Regions from separate parts of the Streptomyces tendae genome, predicted to be linked through region 2. Evidence: riboswitches for the same ligand, from Rfam matches in the RefSeq annotation. Region 2 holds a riboswitch; the other holds the start of a gene.

Region 1 (5,913 bases), 1.3 Mb from region 2:
GCCTGCTCTACCAGGCCGGTGACCTGCTCTCCATCCCCGTCCAGGCGGACTTCCTCTCGCAGCTCTCCACCGCGGGCGAGGTCAACAGCGTGCAGTACGGCATGCCGTTCGGCGCGTCCACGCGGATGCTGTTCTACAACAAGGAGCTGTTCAAGGAGGCCGGGCTCACCCCGCCGACGACCTGGGACGAGCTGGCCGAGTGCGCCGAGGCCCTCAAGGCGCGCGGGGTGACCTACCCCTACGCGCTGCCGCTCGGACCGGAGGAGGCGCAGGCCGAGACCATGCAGTGGATGCTGAGCGGCGACGGCGGCTACACCGACGTCGGCGGCACCTACGGCATCGACTCCACCGAGAACGTCGAGACCTTCAGCTGGCTGCGGGACGAACTGGTCGGCAAGGGCCTCACCGGGCCCGTCGCGCCGGGCAAGCTGAACCGGGCCAAGGCGTTCGAGGCGTTCGCCGCCGGTGAGGTCGGCATGCTCAACGGGCATCCCTCGCTGATGGAGATGGCGGAGAAGAAGGGCGTGAAGTACGGCATGGTGCCGACGCCGGGGGCCGACGGCCCGACGTCCTCCACACTCGGCGTCGCCGACTGGATGACGGCGTTCGAGAAGAACGGGCACCGCGACGAGATCGGGGACTTCCTCGACTTCGTCTACAGCGAGCAGAACGTGGTCGCCTTCTCCCGTGAGTACGACCTGATGCCGGTCACCAACTCCGCGTCGCGGGCCATGTCGTCGTCCGGGCAGGACAAGGAACTCAAGCCGTTCATCGACCAGTTGCCGCTCTCGGAGCTGTACCCGGTGGGCAAGACCTCGTGGGCGGCCGTGAACGCCGAGATCAAGAAGCGGATCGGCGAGGCCGTGGAGCCGAACGGCAGCCCGGCGGGCGTGCTGGGCGGGCTGCAGGCGACGGCCGTACGGGCGGAGAACGCGGGGTAGCCTGCCGGCATGGGTGACGGTGAGGAGCTGGGGCGCCTCGAGCGGGACGTGCTCGCGCTGGAGCGGCGGGGGGCCGTGTCGCCGGGGGCGAAGGAGCGGGTGATCCGGGAGGAGCTGGGGTTGGTGCCTGTGCGGTACTACCAGCTGCTGAACGCGTTGCTGGACGATCCTCGGGCGCTGGCCCACGACCCCGTGACGGTGAACCGCCTGCGGCGGATCCGCGAGGCCCGGCGCGCCGAGCGGTGACGGTGCCGTTCGCGGGGCTCCGCCCCGGACCCCGCTCCTCAAACGCCGGAGGGGCTGATTTCAGCCCGTCCGGCGTTTGAGGACGAGGCCCGCCAGGGCCGACGGGGGGTCGGGGGGCGCAGCCCCCAGGGACAGCAACCCCTCAGGGCATCAGCCCTGCCAGTGCCCGCAGCAGGCGGACCACGCCCGACGGGCCGTCGACCACCAGGTCGGCCCGTTCGCGGAGCTCCGCGACCTCCTCGCTGCCGCTGCACACCAAAAGCCCCGGCGTGCCGGAAGCCCGCAGCTTGTCGACGGCCGTGAACGCGGCCAGGTCGCCCAGGTCGTCACCGGCGTAGAGAACGGACTCCGCCCCGATCTCCCGCGCGTACTCCAGCAGCGCGACCCCCTTGTCCATGCCCGGCGGCCGCAGTTCCAGGACCATGCGGCCGGGCTCGACGACCAGGCCGTGCCGGGTCGCGAGACCGGTGAGCGGCTCGCGCAGGGCCTCGAAGGCGGCCTGCGGATCGGCGGCCCTGCGGGTGTGGACGGCGACCGCCCGCCCCTTCTCCTCGATCCAGGTGCCCTGCCAGGCACCCACCTGGTCCAGCAGCCCCGGCAGCTCCGCGCGGGCGGCGGCGACGCCGGGGTGCGGGGCGGGCGCGGTGACCGTGCCGGTGACGGCGTCCCAGCGCTCGGCGCCGTAGTGGCCCAGCACCACCAGGTGCTCCAGACCGGGCACGCCCGCGAAGCCCCCGTGGCGCACGGCGACGCCCGGCGGGCGGCCGGTGACGACCGCGACCGCCGCCACCTTCGGGGCGAGCGCGGCGAGCGCGGGCACCGCGTCCGGGTGCGCGCGGGCCTGCTCCGGATCGGCGACGATCGGCGCGAGGGTCCCGTCGAAGTCGAGCCCGATCAGCGCCTTGCCAGGACGGGCGAGCAGCGCGTCCAGTCCGTCCCGCCCGGCCTGCGTGGCGGGTGTCGGCAGGGCGTCGGGGTCCGTGGAATCCGTGTGACTGGCCATACGCCCAACCTATCCGGGCACGCCCCGTGTCACGCCTCGCGCAGCGCCTCCAACTGGTCCAGGAACCAGCGCGCCGGGGGCAGCGCGGTCGCCGCCGCGGCCAGGCGCTTGCTGCGCTCGGTGCGGTCCTCCGGGCGCATCGACAGGGCCTCGTGCAGCGCCCCGGCGGTCTCCACGACGTCGTACGGGTTGACGGTGATCGCGTCGTCGCCCAGCTCCTCGTGGGCGCCGGCCTCCCGGGACAGCACGAGCGCACAACCCGTGTCGGAGACCACCGGGACCTCCTTGGCGACCAGGTTCATGCCGTCGCGGATGGGGTTGACCAGGGCGACGTCGGCCAGCCGGTAGGCGGCCAGCGAGCGTGCGAAGTCGTCCTTGACGTGCAGCACGACCGGACGCCAGCCCGGGGTGCCGTACCGCTCGTTGATCTCGTCGGCGAGCCGCTGCACCTCGGCGGTGTAGTCGCGGTAGACGGCGAGGTCCTGCCGGGAGGGATAGGCGAAGGCCACGTGCACCACGCGTTCGCGCCACTCGGGGCGGTCGTCCAGCAGCTGCCGGTACGCCAGCAGGCCGCGCACGATGTTCTTGGACAGCTCGGTGCGGTCCACCCGGACGATCGTCCGGCGCCCCTCGCCGATCTCCTCCTTCAGCGCGGCCATCCGCTCGTCCACGTCCGCCTCGTGGGAGCGGGCGCGCAGGAAGTCCGCGTCGGCGCCCAGGCCGTGCACCCCGATGCGGGTGTCGCCCGGCCCGCCCGCGAAGCGCTCGCAGCACGCGGTGAACGCGTCCGCCCAGCGGCGGGTGAGGAAGCCGAGCCGGTCGGCGCCGAGCATCCCCTGCAGCACCTGGCGCGCGATGTCGTCGGGCAGCATCGCGAAGTACTCCGGCGGCGCCCACGGCGTGTGCGAGAAGTGGCCGATGCGCAGGTCGGGGCGGAGTTCGCGGAGCATCCCGGGGACCAGGGTGAGGTGGTAGTCCTGCACCAGCACCGCCGCGCCCTCGGCCGCCTCCTCGGCCAGCGCCTCGGCGAACGCCCGGTTGTAGGTCTCGTAGGAGGCCCACTGCCGGCGGAACTCCGCGCCGAAGACGGGCTCCAGCGGGGTCTGGTACAGCATGTGGTGCACGAACCACAGCACCGAGTTCGCGATGCCGTTGTACGCGTCCGCGTGCACGTCCGCGGGGACGTCCAGCATCCGCACGCCGTCCTCGCCCACCCCGCGCCGCACGGCCTCGCGGTCGCCGTCGGACAGCGCCGAGCACACCCACAGCGCACCCGCCTCAGGACCGATCGCGGAGAGGCCGGACACCAGTCCGCCGCCACCCCGCTTGGCCCGCAGCGAACCGTCGTCCGCCACCTCGTACGACACCGGCCCCCGGTTGGAGGCGACCAGCACCTGAGCTGCACCGAAGCTTGAAGCCATACGCCTCAACCTAGCCCGGCCCCCCGGGCCTCAAACGTGCCGGTGCGTCACACCGGCCGGCGACGGCCTGGGTCGGGCCACCCGGCCCCGGCCGGCATCAGGCCACCCGGCGCGCCCGGTACTCCTCGATCTCCGTCATCGGCGGCCGTTCCTCCGTGTCCACCGAGTACGTGCGGGGCTCGAAGGCGTCCCCGGCCCGCTCGAACTGGGTCAGCGAAGGGCGCAGCAGATGGCCGCGGGCCAGCCGCAGCTGCGCGGTGCGGTAGATTGCGGCGGCCATCCGGCCGAGCGCCTGGCCGTCCTGGTGCCGGTGCTTGCGCACCCCGACGTCCACCTGCGCCAGGGCGTCCAGGCCCACCAGGTGCAGGGCGTCGACCAGCATGCCCAGCTCGACGCCGTACCCGACGGGGAACGGGAGCTGCTCCAGCAGGCCGCGGCGGGCCGCGTACTCGCCGCCCAGCGGCTGGACGAAACCGGCCAGCTGCGGCCAGTGCATGTTGAGCAGCGGGCGGGCCATCAGCTCCGTGACCCGGCCGCCCTGCCCGGCCGCCGCGCCGGGGGCGGTCCCGTCGGCCAGGGTCAGGGGGCGGTCGTACATGGCCTTGACCAGCTGGAGGTCGGGGTCGGTGAGCAGCGGGCCGACGACGCCGGTGACGAAGTCGGAGGAGAAGTCCCTGAGGTCGGCGTCGACGAAGCAGACGATGTCGCCGCGGGTGACCAGCAGCGACCGCCACAGCACTTCACCCTTGCCGGGCACGGCCGGTATGCGGGGCAGGATCGAGTCCCGGTGCACCACCCGCGCGCCGGCCGCCGCGGCCGCCTCGGCGGTGCGGTCGGTGGAGCCGGAGTCCACCACCACGACCTCGTCGACCAGCGGGGCCTGGAGCACCAGGTCGTGCCGGACGACCGAGACGATCTCGCCGACCGTGGCCTCCTCGTTGAGCGCGGGCAGCACCACGCTCACGGTCTGCCCCGAGGCCCGTTTCGCCGCCAGGATCCGGTGCAGGGGCCGGTCGGCGAGCGACCAGGAGCGCTCGATCAGCCAGCGCTCGACTTCTTCCAGCACGGTCCGGGCTCCTCACTGGCCGGTGATCCATCTCGGGGTTCGGACGGCTCCCTCCGCCGTCCGGGCCTTCGGTTACAGTCTTGAACAACGCCAGCGACCCTCGCATGCCGGGGTCGCCGGGCGCACAACTGAACACCGCTCATCCAGAGGGGCAGAGGGATACGGCCCGATGAAGCCCCGGCAACCCTCCAGTCGGTTCCTGTCACGCGGACGTGGCGAGGCTCCCGGCTAGGGAAGGTGCCAAATCCGTCTCACGGCGAGATGCGTCGTGAGGAAGATGAGGAGAAAGGGCCTCGCCTCCATGGCTGTGCAGACTTTTGCAAGCACCACCGACTCCGCGAACACCGTCGACCTCGGCCCCGCCGCCGCGCTGTCCTGTCGCGAGTGCGGCCACCGCGTGCCCCTCGGCCCGGTCTTCGCCTGCGAGGAGTGTTTCGGCCCGCTGGAGATCGCCTACGACTTCTCGGATTACGACACCGAAGATCTCCGCAAGCGCATCGAGGCGGGCCCCGCGAACATCTGGCGCTATGCGCCGCTGCTGCCCGTCCCCGCGGACGTGGCGACCAAGCCCAACCTGAACCCGGGCTGGACCAAGCTCGTGCAGGCCGACAACCTGGCCCGCGAGCTGGGCGTCACCGGCGGCCTCTACGTCAAGGACGACTCCGGCAACCCCACGCACTCCTTCAAGGACCGCGTCGTGGCCCAGGCCCTGGAGGCCGCGCGCGCCTTCGGCTTCACCACGCTCTCCTGCTCCTCCACCGGCAACCTGGCCGGCGCGGTCGGCGCCGCCGCCGCCCGGGCCGGCTTCCGCTCCTGCGTGTTCATCCCGCACGACCTGGAGCAGGGCAAGATCGTCATGGCCGCCGTCTACGGCGGCGAGCTCGTCGGCATCGAGGGCAACTACGACGACGTGAACCGTTTCTGCTCCGAGCTGATCGGCGACCCGGCCGGCGAGGGCTGGGGCTTCGTCAACGTCAACCTGCGGCCGTACTACGCCGAGGGCTCCAAGACCCTCGCGTACGAGGTCTGCGAGCAGCTCGGCTGGCGGCTACCGGACCAGATCGTGGTCCCGATCGCCTCCGGCTCGCAGCTCACGAAGATCGACAAAGGTCTGCAGGAGCTGATCAAGCTCGGGCTCGTCGAGGACCGGCCGTACAAGATCTTCGGCGCGCAGGCCGAGGGCTGCTCGCCGGTGTCCACGGCGTACAAGGCGGGGCACGACGTGGTCCGCCCGCA
Region 2 (5,913 bases):
CCATCCCGACGGAGGCGCAGTACGGCCCCGAGGGTGCCGACGCCGCCAAGGGCGGTGAGCTGTTCCGCAACAACTGCGCGCAGTGCCACAACTTCACCGGCAAGGGCGGTGCGCTCACGCACGGCAAGTACGCCCCGAACCTGGACGGCGTCTCGCCCAAGCACATCTACGAGGCCATGCTCACCGGCCCGCAGAACATGCCCTCCTTCCCCGACACCACCCTGTCGGAGCAGAACAAGAAGGACGTCATCGCCTACGTGAAGGCGGTCAACGGCGAGGACACCGAGAGCCCCGGCGGCCTGTCGCTGGGCGGCCTCGGCCCCGTCTCCGAAGGTCTGTTCGCCTGGATCTTCGGACTGGGCGCCCTGATCGCGGTCGCCGTCTGGGTCGCCGCTCGGACCGCAAAGGCCAAGAAGTCATGAGTAGCCAAGACATTCCCGAAGAGAACCTGCCCGCAGCGCAGGACACCGGCCACGGAGCGGTGAAGCTCGCCAACGAGCAGAACCCGTTCGCCGACCCCGGCCTGCCGCCGCACGAGCCGCGGATCCAGGACATCGACGAGCGGGCCGCCAAGCGGTCCGAGCGTACGGTCGCCCTGCTGTTCACGGTGTCGATGCTGGCCACCGTCGGCTTCATCGCCTCGTACGTGACCATCCCGGTCGACAAGTCGGTCTACATCTGGCCGCTCGGTCACATCAGCGCGCTGAACTTCGCGCTGGGCATGACGCTCGGCCTGGCCCTGTTCTGCATCGGCGCCGGCGCGGTCCACTGGGCCCGCACGCTGATGTCGGACCACGAGCTGGCCGACGAGCGTCACCCGATCGAGGCCGCTCCCGAGGTCCGGGCGAAGGTCATGGACGACTTCCGCCAGGGCGCCAAGGAGTCGGTGATCGGCCGCCGGAAGCTGATCCGCAACACCATGTTCGGCGCGCTGGCGCTGTTCCCGCTCTCCGGCGTGGTGCTGCTGCGCGACCTCGGGCCGCTGCCCGAGGACAAGCTGCGCCACACCCTGTGGGGCAAGGGCAAGCTGCTCGTCAACATGAACACCAACGAGCCGCTGCGCCCGTCGGACCTGATCGTGGGTTCGCTGACCTTCGCCAAGCCCGAAGGCCTGGAGGAGCACGACCACGGGTTCCAGACCGAGATCGCCAAGGCCGCCCTGATGCTGGTCCGCATCCAGCCGGACGACATCAAGGACAAGCGCTCGCTCGAGTGGTCGCACGAGGGCATCCTGGCCTACTCGAAGATCTGCACCCACGTCGGTTGCCCGATCTCCCTGTACGAGCAGCAGACGCACCACGCCCTGTGCCCCTGCCACCAGTCCACCTTCGACCTCTCCGACGGCGCCAAGGTGATCTTCGGTCCCGCCGGTCACCCGTTGCCGCAGCTGCGCATCGGCGTGAACGACGAGGGTTACCTCGAAGCGCTCGGCGACTTCGAAGAGCCCGTCGGCCCTGCTTTCTGGGAGCGCGGATGAGTACTACGACCAGCACCGATTCCCGCTCGCGCGGGAAGGCACCGGCCGGTGAGCGGGTCGCCGACTGGGCGGACGGCCGGCTGGGGATCTACTCCCTGGCCAAGGCCAACATGCGCAAGATCTTCCCCGACCACTGGTCGTTCATGCTGGGTGAGATCTGCCTGTACAGCTTCATCATCATCATCCTCACGGGTGTGTACCTGACGCTGTTCTTCCACCCGTCGATGAACGAGGTGGAGTACCACGGCAGCTACGTCCCGCTGCAGGGCCAGCTGATGAGTGAGGCCTACAAGTCGACGCTGGACATCAGCTTCGACGTCCGTGGCGGTCTGCTCATCCGGCAGATCCACCACTGGGCCGCGCTGATCTTCGTGGCCGGCATGTTCGTGCACATGATGCGCGTGTTCTTCACCGGCGCGTTCCGCAAGCCGCGTGAGATCAACTGGCTGTTCGGCTTCCTGCTGCTCGTCCTGGGCATGTTCACCGGTTTCACCGGCTACTCGCTCCCGGACGACCTGCTCTCCGGCACCGGTATCCGCTTCATGGAGGGCGCGATCCTGTCCGTGCCGATCGTCGGCACGTACCTCTCGTTCTTCCTCTTCGGCGGCGAGTTCCCCGGCGACGACTTCGTGGCCCGGTTCTTCTCGATCCACGTCCTGCTGCTGCCGGGCATCATGCTCGGCCTCGTGGTGGCGCACCTGATCCTGGTCTTCTACCACAAGCACACGCAGTTCGCGGGCCCCGGAAAGACCAACAAGAACGTGGTCGGCATGCCGCTGCTGCCGGTGTACATGGCCAAGGCCGGAGGCTTCTTCTTCCTGGTCTTCGGTGTGCTCGCGGCCGTGGCCGCGATCGCCACGATCAACCCGATCTGGGCCATCGGCCCCTACCGGCCGGACATGGTCTCCACCGGTGCCCAGCCGGACTGGTACATGGGCTTCTCCGAGGGCCTGATCCGTGTCATGCCGGGCTGGGAGATCAACTTCTGGGGTCACACGCTCGTCCTGGGCGTGTTCATCCCGCTGATGATCTTCCCGCTGGTCCTGGCGGCCATCGCGGTGTACCCGTTCATCGAGTCCTGGGTCACCGGCGACAAGCGCGAGCACCACATCCTGGACCGCCCGCGCAACGCCCCGACGCGCACCGCGTTCGGTGTCGCCTGGATGACGCTGTACTTCGTGCTCCTCGTCGGCGGCGGCAACGACATCTGGGCCACGCACTTCCACCTGTCGATCAACGCGATCACCTGGTTCGTCCGCATCGCGTTCTTCGTCGCCCCGGTCGTGGCGTTCATCGTCACCAAGCGCATCTGCCTCGGCCTGCAGCGCCGGGACAAGGAGAAGGTGCTGCACGGCCGCGAGTCGGGCATCATCAAGCGCCTGCCGCACGGTGAGTTCATCGAGGTGCACGAGCCGCTCAGCCAGGAGCAGCTCTACACCCTCACCGCGCACGAGCAGCCGAAGCCGCTCGAGATCGGCCCGGAGGTCGACGAGAACGGCGTCCGGCGCAAGGTGAAGGCCGGCGAGAAGCTGCGCGCGAAGCTCAGCAAGGGCTTCTACGGCGAGGAGTCCCAGGTTCCGAAGCCGACCGTCGAGGAGTACAAGGAGATCACGAGCGGCCACGGCCACCACTGATCCCGAAGCTGCTCCACCCGTCGCCACACGACAGCGAAGGGCCCCCGTCCGTTCTGCGGACGGGGGCCCTTCGCCGTGCCCGGGGCTGGATAGGGTGGGTCCGGGACCGCGCCGGTCCCGGCCATCCGCCACTACCGTCAGGAGCGACCATGAGCGCTGTGACCCCCGCTGGAGGCGACAACGCGGCGGGCCGCTCCTGGCCCGCCCTGCTGAACGGCCTCCTGGACGGACGGAACCTGTCCGCCGACGACACCGCCTGGGCGATGGACCTGATCATGCGGGGCGAGGCGACCGACGCGCAGATCGCCGGCTTCGCGGTGTCCCTGCGCGCCAAGGGAGAGACGGTCGAGGAGATCACCGGCTGCGTCCGGGCGCTGTACGCCCACGCCAACGTCATCGACGTGCCGGGCGCCACCGTCGACATCGTCGGCACCGGCGGCGACGGCGCCAAGACGGTGAACATCTCCACCATGTCCTCCATCGTCGTGGCCGGCGCCGGCGCGAAGGTCGTCAAGCACGGCAACCGCGCCGCGTCCTCCGCCTCCGGCGCCTCCGACGTCCTGGAGAAGCTGGGCGTCAACCTCGAACTCACCCCGCGCCGGGTCGCCGAGGTCGCCGAGGAGGCCGGGATCACCTTCTGCTTCGCGGTGAGGTTCCACCCGGCGCTGCGCCACGTGGCCGCCGCCCGCGGCCAGCTCGGCATCCGCACGGTGTTCAACTTCCTCGGCCCGCTGGCCAATCCGGCCCAGGTCAAGGCCCAGGCGGTCGGCGTCGCCGACCCGCGGATGGCGCCCATCATGGCCGGGGTGTTCGCCGGGCGCGGCCACTCCTCCCTGGTGTTCCGCGGCGACGACGGCCTGGACGAGCTGACCACCACCGGTACCTCCCGGGTGTGGGTGGTCCGCGACGGCGCGGTGACCGAGGAGAGCTTCGACCCGCGTGACGTCGGCATCGAGCTGGTGCCGGTGGAGGCTCTGCGCGGCGCCGACGCCTCCTACAACGCCGAGGTCGCCCGCCGGCTGCTGGACGGCGAGCGGGGCCCGGTGCGGGACGCGGTGCTGCTGAACTCCGCGGCGGCGCTGGTGGCGCTGGAGCCGGGCGGCGGCACGCTCACCGAACAGATCCGCGCCGGGATGGACAAGGCGGCCGAGTCGATCGACTCCGGCTCGGCCAAGCGCGTCCTGGAGCGCTGGGTGGCCGTCAGCAACGCCTGAGGAGGGTGCGGTCGTCCCGAGATCCGGACCCGGGTTGCGGGACGCCGGTCACCTCACGTAATTTCCCTGTCAGGTCATGAGTGACAGTCACAAGGCCCCGGCCGGCTGTCCGGCAACCCTCCGTCCGTGGCGGGGTGCCCCGGGTGAGGACCAGGCCGTGAGCAGCAGGGCTCACGGCAAGCGCGGACCCCTCGCACACCAGGGGTCCTGGTCGTCGAGGAGCCTTCCGTGAGCAAGCGAATGCGCTAGGGCGCCGAGCCCCGCCTCCGCACACCCTTTTCACTCTTCTTCCCGCGCCGGCGCGCCGTCCGTTCGCGCGGGGATCCGTCCTGCCTCACGGGAGTTACGCCATGTCCGTCTCCGCCGTTGCCGCCGCCCCCACCGTCCGTGCCCCGCTGCCCGTCCTCGGCCGGGACGTCGCCGTCCCGCTCGTCACCGGCGGCGAGGTCACCTACGCCGCGCTCGACTACGCCGCCAGCGCCCCCGCCCTCCAGCGGGTCTGGGACGACGTGGCCGCGTACGCCCCGTACTACGGCAGCGTCCACCGGGGCGCCGGGTACCTGTCGCAGCTGTCCACCGACCTGTTCGAGAACGCCCGCCGGACGGTCGCCGAGTTCCTCGACTGCCGCAGCGGGGACCAGGTGGTGTTCACCCGGTCCACCACCGACTCCCTGAACCTGCTCGCCGCCGCCCTGCCCGAGGGCTGCGAGGTCTTCGTCTTCGAGACCGAGCACCACGCCTCCCTGCTGCCCTGGCGGGGTGTCCGGGTGACGTACCTGGACGCGCCGGGCAGCCCCGCGCAGGCCGTCGCGACCCTGGAGCGCGCCCTCGCCGACCGTGACCCCTACGGCCCGGCCCTGGTCTGCGTGACCGGCGCCTCCAACGTCACCGGTGAGCTGTGGCCGGTCCGCGAACTGGCCGCCGCCGCGCACGCGCACGGCGCCCGGATCGTGCTGGACGCCGCCCAGCTCGCCCCGCACCGCGCGGTGAGCGTGCGCGACCTGGACGTCGACTGGGTCGCCTTCTCCGGACACAAGCTGTACGCCCCCTTCGGCTCCGGAGTGCTGGCAGGGCGCGCCGACTGGCTGCGCGTGGCCGAGCCCTACCTCGCGGGCGGCGGCGCCAGCCGCAAGGTCGCCCGGCGCGCGGACGGCGGGGTGGACGTGGAGTGGCACGACGGCGTCGCCCGCCACGAGGCCGGCTCGCCCAACGTCATCGGTGCCCACGCCGTCGCCTCCGCCTGCACGGCGCTCGCCGAGGCCGGCTTCGACGCGCTGGCGGCGCGGGAGGACGCGCTGGTCAGCGCGGTGCGGGAAGGGCTGGCGGACGTGGCGGAGGTGCGGTTCCTGTCGCTGTTCGGCGACGACGCGCCGCGGGTCGGGGTGCTGTCCTTCGTGGTCGACGGCTGGAACAGCTCCCACTTCTCGGCGGCGCTGTCCGCGGAGTACGGCATCGGTGTGCGGGACGGGCTGTTCTGCGCGCACCCGCTGGTGCGGCGGCTGGTGGGCAGCGAGGCCGGGGGGCAGGGGGAGTGCGGGGCGCCGGACGCGGGGTCGTTGAACGCGATTCGGGTCAGCTTCGGGGCCGG

What was found. Region 2 has a riboswitch for S-adenosylmethionine ahead of F3L20_RS24280 (aminotransferase class V-fold PLP-dependent enzyme). Riboswitches for the same ligand answer to the same signal wherever they lie in the genome.
Region 1: another riboswitch for S-adenosylmethionine. It lies ahead of thrC (threonine synthase); the one in region 2 lies ahead of F3L20_RS24280 (aminotransferase class V-fold PLP-dependent enzyme).

Annotation. Positions count from the first base shown of each region.
Region 1 covers NZ_CP043959.1:6,563,225-6,569,137, reverse strand. The annotation lists gene F3L20_RS30045 (ABC transporter substrate-binding protein) at 1-941, shown strand, start outside; gene F3L20_RS30040 (DUF3263 domain-containing protein) at 951-1,187, shown strand; gene otsB (trehalose-phosphatase) at 1,330-2,190, opposite strand; gene F3L20_RS30030 (alpha,alpha-trehalose-phosphate synthase (UDP-forming)) at 2,220-3,611, opposite strand; gene F3L20_RS30025 (glucosyl-3-phosphoglycerate synthase) at 3,709-4,677, opposite strand; SAM riboswitch class I at 4,814-4,961, shown strand; gene thrC (threonine synthase) at 4,979-5,913, shown strand, end outside.
Region 2 covers NZ_CP043959.1:5,273,207-5,279,119, reverse strand. The annotation lists gene qcrC (cytochrome bc1 complex diheme cytochrome c subunit) at 1-422, shown strand, start outside; gene qcrA (cytochrome bc1 complex Rieske iron-sulfur subunit) at 419-1,477, shown strand; gene qcrB (cytochrome bc1 complex cytochrome b subunit) at 1,474-3,111, shown strand; gene trpD (anthranilate phosphoribosyltransferase) at 3,261-4,325, shown strand; SAM riboswitch class IV at 4,398-4,514, shown strand; gene F3L20_RS24280 (aminotransferase class V-fold PLP-dependent enzyme) at 4,676-5,913, shown strand, end outside.